Methanotorris formicicus Mc-S-70: one gene and its partners. The protein of the gene in region 3 binds, or shares a complex with, the protein of the main gene of each other region. Links are inferred from orthologs where the notes say so. Each region holds a gene or a part of one and is shown on either strand. Other genes may lie near its edges. The genes, in order: METFODRAFT_RS04085, METFODRAFT_RS06350 and mcrC.

Evidence for each region.
Region 1: the proteins of mcrC (region 3) and METFODRAFT_RS04085 are in contact, whole or in part, in a cryo-EM structure (PDB 9H1L), measured with the Methanococcus maripaludis proteins. The link is inferred for Methanotorris formicicus Mc-S-70 from one-to-one orthologs. Residues at the interface, in WP_011171501.1 of Methanococcus maripaludis: Arg5, Lys6, Glu7, Gln8, Ile9, Val10, Asp11, Cys12, Arg13, Ala14, Val15, Met16, Gly17, Gly19, Glu20, Gly22, Gly23, Leu24, Gln26, Arg27, Gly28, Thr29, Phe30, Ala31, Glu32, Leu34, Asn36, Thr51, Tyr59, Arg62; in WP_011170365.1 of Methanococcus maripaludis: Arg6, Glu8, Gln30, His32, Val33, Met34, Gln35, Tyr39, Leu80, Ser81, Arg82, Leu85, Pro86, His87, Cys90, Asp91, Ser93, Glu94, Arg97, Lys98, Lys102, Pro103, Asn104, Met105, Ile106, Gly107, Ala109, His110, Lys122, Glu123.
Region 2: the proteins of mcrC (region 3) and METFODRAFT_RS06350 are in contact, whole or in part, in a cryo-EM structure (PDB 8S7X), measured with the Methanococcus maripaludis proteins. The link is inferred for Methanotorris formicicus Mc-S-70 from one-to-one orthologs. Residues at the interface, in WP_011171501.1 of Methanococcus maripaludis: Asp143, Met144, Glu145, Ala148, Ala149, Thr154, Lys155, Asn156, Val157, Met158, Pro159, Leu160; in WP_011169945.1 of Methanococcus maripaludis: Tyr18, Asn20, Thr21, Thr23, Glu31, Lys33, Trp38, Leu40, Asp44, Ile45, Tyr46, Tyr47, Arg48, Leu51.

What each region holds. Positions count from the first base shown.
Region 1 is NZ_AGJL01000017.1:3,716-6,751, forward strand. The notes cover bases 56-2,928. They hold METFODRAFT_RS04085 (methanogenesis marker 7 protein), read left to right. Parts: upstream 56-972; coding sequence 973-1,884; downstream 1,885-2,928. Other genes in these bases: METFODRAFT_RS04075 (CBS domain-containing protein), read left to right, coding at 56-522; METFODRAFT_RS04080 (DUF2209 family protein), read left to right, coding at 547-951; METFODRAFT_RS04090 (hypothetical protein), read left to right, coding at 1,899-2,312; rimI (ribosomal protein S18-alanine N-acetyltransferase), read left to right, coding at 2,394-2,873; hisA (1-(5-phosphoribosyl)-5-[(5-phosphoribosylamino)methylideneamino]imidazole-4-carboxamide isomerase), read left to right, coding at 2,878-2,928. In the rest of the region: more of METFODRAFT_RS04075, read left to right, coding at 1-55; more of hisA, read left to right, coding at 2,929-3,036.
Region 2 is NZ_AGJL01000032.1:14,086-17,054, forward strand. Bases 104-2,909 are described here. They hold METFODRAFT_RS06350 (DUF2098 domain-containing protein), read right to left. Parts: upstream 1,743-2,909; coding sequence 1,464-1,742; downstream 104-1,463. Other genes in these bases: METFODRAFT_RS06340 (hypothetical protein), read left to right, coding at 104-297; METFODRAFT_RS06345 (TIGR03576 family pyridoxal phosphate-dependent enzyme), read right to left, coding at 303-1,418. Outside these bases: more of METFODRAFT_RS06340, read left to right, coding at 1-103.
Region 3 is NZ_AGJL01000010.1:13,093-16,225, forward strand. What follows is about bases 164-3,133. They hold mcrC (methyl-coenzyme M reductase I operon protein C), read right to left. Parts: upstream 1,962-3,133; coding sequence 1,365-1,961; downstream 164-1,364. Other genes in these bases: mcrA (coenzyme-B sulfoethylthiotransferase subunit alpha), read right to left, coding at 164-481; mcrG (coenzyme-B sulfoethylthiotransferase subunit gamma), read right to left, coding at 570-1,352; mcrD (methyl-coenzyme M reductase operon protein D), read right to left, coding at 1,974-2,459; mcrB (coenzyme-B sulfoethylthiotransferase subunit beta), read right to left, coding at 2,469-3,133. In the rest of the region: more of mcrA, read right to left, coding at 1-163.

The DNA of each region.
Region 1 (3,036 bases), on a different replicon or contig from region 3:
GGAAGGATTTTAGTTGTTGATGATAAAAACAATTTACTTGGAATTGTAACAAAAAGTGATTTATTGAGGGCATCAGTAATTTTACTCAACGAAATGCCAAAAATAACAGAATGCAAACACATAACAAACTTTTATTTTTACGATAGGGATGCATCAAAGATAAATAAACTTGCCGATGATATGGTTGTATTGCTTGGTGCGAGGGGGTATATTGTCTCAGAAAAAGAGGGGTATATTGAGATATTGACAAGAGATTGGGAACCACTTGCAAAAATAATGAAGAGTAAAAATAAGATAGAGCATATAACTATAACAACAAAAACTTTAAACCTAATAGATGAGAAGATAGCCAAAGAGGTCATAAACCTCATTGAAAAATATGCATTTGAGGAAATTATAATAACTGATCACATCACACTAATTAATGAGAGATCTTCTATTATTAGGGTAATAACTGATATAACATCATTCAGAGATAGCAAAAAAACCTTTGGAACTGTAACTATTAGAATAGATTTCTAAAACTTAAAAATATGAGGTGGTAAGATAAAGGTTCTTGGAATAGATGTGTCTGGGAGGCATGATGTGTATGGGAAATTTCTAAGGCTCTATGCAGGAATTTTGGCTGAGATATCAGCAGATAGGGTAATACATGTTGAAAAGATAGAGGTGTATTACTCAGAAAGTTCAACACAAACGCCAAAGGATATAATAAAAGAGGTTAAAGAATTAATGGGTAAAATAAAAGGAAACTACGACTACATAGTTTGTGAGAAGGGGGAATTTTTTAAAATCCCAAAAGAACACGTTTCAAGTTTGTTGGGAAAGGAAGTTATTCATCCAAAAACTTTGGGGGAATTGGAGTTGGTGAATATTGCCCATCATGTTTCTTACTCATGTAGAAAATTATTGTTAAGGGAGTTAGAATTAAACAATTTGGAATCAAAATGAAAAGGTTATTTTGGTGGAAAAATGTATGAAATTGTTAGATATGAAGGAGGAGTATATAAGAATAATATTTTAAAGGAATGGATTGAAGATATAGGTGGCTTTGTTATTCAGGAGCATGTCATGCAGTTGGATGTTTATATGACCGTTGCTTTGCCTCAAAGTGAGATTGAGGCATTTAAAGAAGAGGCTAAGAAATATAAGGGAAAGGTTGTTGAGACGCCATTGGCAGGGATTGAGATAGCAGTTGTTGCCCCAAGTTTGTCAAGGCACCACCTTCCACACACCGCATGTGATATATCAGAATACGTTAGGAGATTTGGGGCAAAGCCAAATATGATAGGTCTTGCACACGGAGCAGGAAAAAATATAAGTAGAATTAGCGAGAGAGAGAAGAAACTCATAGAAGAGCATGATGTTGCAATATACGTAATGGGTAATTTTGAAAATTGCATAAAAGACAAAACCCATTTATTTGATGTAGATATTCCGGTAGTTGTAACTGGAGGACCGGAAGAGTTGGATATCCCTTACCCGTATGTTGGAAACTTGGGAAGGAGGGCACATAGGTTGAGACACGGGGAAGAGACCAGGGCATTGAGAAAGATGGTAGATGTTGTTACAGATTTGATAAATGAAAGAAGGAGAGAACTCTCCTACGACCCCCCAATTGTGCCACCAGTTGTTGTTAAGGATGAGATTGAAAAGAGGGTTGAGGAGGTATTTAACATACTTTCTCCAATGCCTATTGTTACGCAACTTGATGGTTTGAGGATTAAGATGGATTATGATAAATACAAGGATAAAATTGCAAATGTTAAAGTAGGGAATTACGTTTTAAAAGATATTGCATATATAACAAGGTCTATGATGAAGAACTACATTCTTGTAAAGATAAAACCAAAATCAGAAGTTGAATTTGAATTAAACAAATAATTGGAGGGAAATTTATGGAAGATATGGATAATCAAATAATAGAAATGCCAATACCTCCCGGATTACCACAATCCATTATTGCCAGATTGTTAGAGATGTGCAATGTTAAGTTTGATATTAGGACGGATGAAATTCACGATGTGAAGTATCCTGTTTTATGTGGGACTTTGGAGGATTTAAAAATAGCAAAGGAATATTTGGAGTTGACCACAGAAACAAAATTGGCGTTGAGGGAAATAGCAAGATTGGCAAGAAAATTCAAAACAAAAGTTAAACTATACACTAACGATGATGAATACAAATACATCTTAGAGATTATTGCAAACGACATAGCAAACAAAGATAAGATTGAAGTTGTTGAAAAAGAACCAGAAGGGGAATATGAAACCGTAAAGGTTCTTGATAAGGAAATTAAGGTTTATATTTAATATTATGTTTTTTTATATATGTTTTTTAATATTATTCAGATGAAACTCTTTTTATAACGCAATAAGGTTAGGATGGAAAATATGATTGGGATTAGGAGATTCAGATTGGAGGATTTGGACAGGGTTGAGGAGATAGAAAAGCAATCATTTAAAAAAATATATCCACGTTTTTTATTGATTCACCTATACACAAACTTTCCAGATGGATTTATTGTTGCTGAAATTGATGGTCATATTGTTGGTTATATTATAGGCACGATTGAATGGGGAAATGGTCATATAATTTCAATTGCAGTGGATAGAAAATTTAGAAACAGGGGAATAGGATCAATATTGATTGAATATTTAGAAAAGTACTTTTTTGAGAGATGCAATGTTAAATACATTGTTTTGGAGGTTAGAGTTAGCAATAAAAAAGCGAGGATGTTTTATTATAAGAGAGGTTATGTTGATAAGAGATTTCTCCCAAAGTACTACGATGATGGAGAGGATGCTATTTTGATGGTAAAGAAAAGAAAGGACTTAAAAACAAACTATCCAATAACCATAAGTATGTGGTGAAAAGATGAATATAATTCCTGCAGTTGATATAAAAGACCAAAAATGTGTTCAACTTATACAGGGGGATCCAAGCAAAAAACATATCGAATTAGACAATCCTGTAGAAGTTGCAAAGAGATGGGAAGAGGAAGGAGCAAAGATGTTACATTTGGTAGATTTAGAT
Region 2 (2,969 bases), on a different replicon or contig from region 3:
CGGATAATCAAAATTTATAAAACAAATAATATAACGGTTGTTTTTGATGTGAGTGAGTATGAGGTTAATTTCTATGGTGCAATGAGATACAACAAGGTTAGGAAATATGTCCTTAGAGATAAATTTGGAAATTATAGGTGTTATGAGTTTATCCCATACTACAAAAATGGGTCTGAAAGTTATTGCTATGTGAGAAAGATAGGAAAATATTGGGTAATAATGGGTTTTAACAAAAAAGATAAAAAAGTTTATGAACTTTGGGAAAAATGGAACGGATATATTTATAAAAAATTATAAAAAATTTAGTTAAATGCATTTTTTATTGAATTGACAATTGCGTTTATAATCTCTTCATCAGATAATCTTTCAGCATCCTTTGATGTTAAATCAACCCTTAAACTTTTACTTGCCCTTGGCATTCCTGCAACAGTAATTGTTATTATTCCGTAATCTACCAACAAATTAAATCCAATATCTATTAGTTTGTTTGTATTGTTTTCAGTGTTGGTAACTTTTTTTATAACAAATCCTGTTGGGGTTTTTTCATAGGAGATGTTTATTTTTTCATCTTTTTCTCTTAATTCATAGTTTAAATCATCTAATGCACTTAAATCAAAGTTCTTTGCTCTTTCATAGGCTTTTTTCAATTTATCTAAATTAAATGACTCCAATCCCCTAACCATTCCAGCCATTATTGGAGGTTGTGCTTCCAATCCAAAACTTAATCCAACTGTATATATTCTATCGACCAATTCTTTTAAACCACCAAGTAATCCCCCTCTTGGACCGTCCATTAATTTATCCGTACTTGTTACAACCAAATCTGCCCCTAATTCCAATCCTGATGGTTGATTAAAGAGGGGTCTTAACCTTGCTCCTGAAGCATCATCTACAAATACAATTGATTTTTTCTTTTTTGCGTAGTTTATGATTTCTTTCATTATCTCTAAATTAATAACCTTATGGTCCATTGTTGCTCCAGTTATTATTGTCAGGGTATTTTCATCGATTTTTTTTAATATCTCTTCAACATTATCATCTTCAAAATACTCTGCTCCTATTATTTTACAACTTTTTGGTATTGATGGATGTGAGGGAAGTTCTGGAACATAGTGAACAACTTTTTTTGGTCTTATTGCAAGAATTGTTGCCAATATTGCTGAGGAAGTTCTGTTAAATCCAACAGCCTTATGGTTTTCATTTCCCCTTAAATGCATTAATCCAAGTTTATTTAATTCTTCTGAGTATATTGCAGGCCCAACATAGGTTTCAAGTAGGGCTTTATCCTCTTCTGTTATTTTAAATCCGCCTGCTAATCCAGTTAGATCATATATCCCTTTTCTACCTTTCTTTTTAATTAGATCCCTAATTATCTTTCTACACTTTTCTAATCTTAGCAATTCGTTCTCATCGTCCATAATGGTTTCACCTAAGAATATAAATGAAGATTTAAGATTTTAAGATTATGTTCCACAGGCATCTATATCATTTGAAATTTCTATTTTTCCTTCTTTCATTAATTTTTTTATTAATTCATCCTTGTCTAGTACTTCTCTTTTCTCTTTTTCTTCTTCCTCCAATATTTCCAATAAGTAGGGTTTGTACATCAAATCATTATCTAAAACTACCCATACACTGTTTTCGTCAGTTTTTATATCTACAACATGTCCCTTTGTACCGGTGTTGACGTATCTTACATAAGAGCTTATGGTAATTTCATTTCCATTTACGTCTTGAATCATAAAACTCCCTCATTTTATTACTGGTTGTTGTATTATTTGTGCATTTACAGATATATATATTATTGTTTTATTCCTAAAAACAATACATTCACCAAACTGCCAGTATAGTATGCAGTTGAAGGTGACAACCTGACCGAAGGGTCAGGTTGGATGCAAGCCCGCGACCAAGGTGAAACCCAGTAGCGGCCACAAGAGGAATATATCCTCTCTTGCGATCGTCTCCCATTTAATTCCGGTTGATCCCGCCGGAGGCCACTGCTATTGGGGTCCGACTAAGCCATGCGAGTCTATGGGCTTTTGCCCATGGCGGACGGCTCAGTAACACGTGGCTAACCTACCCTCGGGTGGGGGATAACCTCGGGAAACTGAGGATAATCCCCCATAGGGGAAGAGGTCTGGAATGATTCTTCCCCGAAAGCATATGCGCCCGAGGATGGGGCTGCGGCCGATTAGGTAGTTGGTGGGGTAACGGCCCACCAAGCCTACGATCGGTACGGGCCCTGAGAGGGGGAGCCCGGAGATGGGGACTGAGACACGGCCCCAGGCCCTACGGGGCGCAGCAGGCGCGAAACCTCCGCAATGCGCGAAAGCGCGACGGGGGGACCCCAAGTGCCCATGCACTGCATGGGCTTTTCCGGAGTGTAAACAGCTCCGGGAATAAGGGCTGGGCAAGTCCGGTGCCAGCAGCCGCGGTAATACCGGCAGCCCAAGTGGTGGCCACTTTTATTGGGCCTAAAGCGTCCGTAGCCGGCCCAGTAAGTCCCTGCTTAAATCCTACGGCTTAACCGTAGGACTGGCAGGGATACTGCTGGGCTTGGGACCGGGAGAGGGCAGGGGTACTCCGGGGGTAGCGGTGAAATGTGTTGATCCCCGGAGGACCACCTATGGCGAAGGCACCTGCCTGGAACGGGTCCGACGGTGAGGGACGAAAGCCAGGGGAGCGAACCGGATTAGATACCCGGGTAGTCCTGGCCGTAAACGCTGCGGACTAGGTGTCGGGTAGGCCTTGTGCCTACCCGGTGCCGAAGGGAAGCCGTTAAGTCCGCCGCCTGGGGAGTACGGTCGCAAGACTGAAACTTAAAGGAATTGGCGGGGGAGCACTACAACGGGTGGAGCCTGCGGTTTAATTGGATTCAACGCCGGGCATCTTACCAGGGGCGACGGCAGGATGAAGGCCAGGTTGACGACCTTGCCAGACGCGCCGAGAGGTGGTGCATGGCCGTCGTC
Region 3 (3,133 bases):
CTAATGCTGGGTGAACCTCAACCATGTGCTCCTGGACAACTGCTCCCCCTGGCAAAGCGTGGTTGATGGTTTCCATGTACTCGTTGATTGTTTCTGGTGTAACCTCAACCCCTAACCTCTTCTCTAAAACTGCGTGTGCTGTATCCATACCAACAATAACAGTTCTCCTTATATCATCCCAGAATTGTTGCATTGCAGCGTTGTTCATGAAGTGTAAGTCATCTCCTTCAACAATGTAGTCTGTTCCAGAGAGTTTGTATGGCATTAATTTTCTTTGCCCTAATGGAACCCCAATATCCGGGTTGTAGAATGGAATGCCTCCCCTTTTCTCAGCCAATTTCTCTGCTGCTTCAACGAATTCTCTTTTTCTTGCTGATTGTCTCCATCCTCCAAATACGTAGAACTTTGTGTATTTTTCTTTTGGATCTTCTTCAAATTTCTCCTTTAATGCTTTTAAGAATAATTTCTTTTCTGCTCCCATAGGCTCACCTCAAAGAATTTGTGGGGACTTTATTTATTATTATTTATTATTTTGGAAATTTAAAAGATTTTATATTATAGGAAAGATTTTAGAGTTGCTTGAATGTGTCTTCTGTTGGGCAGAATCCACCAAGGGTTCTTGCTCTGTGTATTCTCTTGACGATTGTCAAGAGTTCTTTGTCTTCTCTCATTGGAACTCCGTCTTTTCTGTAGATTGTTGTAATCTCTCTTAATTTTTCTTCTGGTAATAACTCTCCAACATCTACTGGCTCATCCAATGGCCTTCCAACTTGGTCTTTTACATAGACAACGTGCCCTGTTTTTTCATCATAGACGTATCTTTGGAGAGCATCGAACATCAAACCATTTTCATCCAATCTTAATGAGTGTCCGTGTACAGTTGCCCCTCTGATACCACATCTTGCTGGGTCGAAGAATGCTGTATCAATTAAAAAGTTCTTGGACAATGCTTCCAAGTCACTTTCCCTCATCTCAATAACTTGTCTTCCTGATAATGTACCAGTATCTACTCCTCTGAATCTCCACATGTATGTTCTTGCTCTGTCGTAAGGTTGAGCAGGTGCAAAGTACATTGAATCTGCAAACTGGATGTATCTAATTCTGTGTCCTTCTTTTGCTCCGTTGATTGGCTCAACTAAATCTCTTACGTAATCATCTGGTAAGTCCATTTCTTCCAATGGTGGGTGGATTGTTTTGTAATCTTCCCCTGGTTGTCTGTGTCCCATTATTTTTACGACATCTTCATCTGGAATTTCTCTCAACTTTTCTAATTCAACTTCTGGGTTCATGTGGTTTCTTCTGTTTTGTGCAATTTTTGTTTCACCTGGGTAGAATTGAGGCTTGTATGCCATAAAATCACCTCATTAAGTTAAGTGCTTTTTGATTTTTTCAATTATTTCATCAATTTTAGTTTGTGGGCAAGATTCACCCCTAACTACACCCGTTACTATATCCACAATCATTCCTTTTGTCTGTGGCTCAACAGGCATAACATTTAAAGTTTTAATTCCGACTTTTGCGAAATCTTCCATATCTACTGGACATTGACAAACAACGATTGTTGGAATCTCTACATATCTTAAGAGTAATCTGGCTTTGTAAACAACGTGATTAACCACGTTTCCGAAATGTACAACACATAATTTGTGTCTATTTATTTGAGCAGCCTCCTCTGGCTTAAGTCCGAAAGTAGAACCTAAACTACCGTGTGGAGCATCGTGGGGAATTCCACTTCCTGCATCCAACACAAGAACACTTGTTTGAATACCCACTTCCCTAATCCCATAGGTTATTTCACATACTGGTTTTGTTATGTGCCTCCTCCCTGGTGACATTGCTACAACTACTACGTCATTTCTTAACGCCTCTGCAAAAGTACCTCTCTGAGCCAGTCCTCCACCTTCACCGAGACCCATTACTGCCCTGCAATCGATGATTTGCTCTTTTCTACCTACTGGCATATTACTCCTCTTTTACTGTTTTTCTTCATCTTCCTCTTTTGGGATTATTTTAACAGATGATTCAAATTTACTTCTTGGGTCGGTAATCCCAATCAATCTTTTATCTATTTCATTAACAAATCTTTCCCCATATTTTATATAGTCGGTTACTGTTGGTTTATCCTTCAAGAATTTACCTACTTTAATATTGTATCCAAATGGGAAAAGTTCCTTACAAATTTCTTCAAGTTTGTCTAACTCACTATCATCTTTGAGAGTTATCCAAAACCTTCCTGCCATAACAGTAAGTTCAACAAGAATTCCTCCAACGTTAATTACTCTTCTTTCTGTATGCTTTACTGGCGTTCCTTTTGCAGGTCCATAGTAAACGGTTTTTGGGAGGGGCTGCCCGTGAATAATGATTCTTTCTGTAGTTTCCAAATCATAAACTTTATTTAGGAATTTTTCAGTGGTAGTCGCCTTTAAATATCGGTGGGGGAAAACTTCAACTTCTATCATCTAAATCACTTAGATTTTGTCTTTAACTGCTAATGCCCCATCAATTACGTATTTCAATGGTTCTCTAAATTCATCAATTGCACTGAATACAGCACCGACTAATGCTGATGTTTTTTCTGGTGAGAACATTTGTGTCCCTGCATCTACACACATTGCAGCACATACTGGTGGGATTGCAAATCCTTTTGAGTGTCTTGTAACGATGTGGTTTCCGTTGAAGATACCTGGTCCTCCTCCACCATAGATGGAGTGTGAGAAGAAACTGAAACCGACTGCTGTACCTTCTGCTCTACCGAAGTCAACTCCTGGTAACCCAGTTTCATATTCAATTATGTCGTTGTAGTATAAGATTGTTGATGCAACGTTTTGTGCTGCTCTTGCTGCACCACAGTTTACAATAACTGCAGCAACTAAACCTGCTGCTGCGTAAGCGTTCCACTTAGCAACATCAACAGGTTTGTATAATACGAATCCTGATGGCATTTTTTTGTCTTCTGTAATAACTCCATCTTCTAATGCTCTTTCAACAATTGACGCTACAACTGTACCTACAGTTCCGTTCTTACCGTTTGCTTTTACTAAGTCAATTACTAAGTTATCTGCATTTAATCCTTGGTATGCTAAACCAAGTAAGTGTAATCTCTCAAATGATCCTATTGCGTCCCCCATTTCAA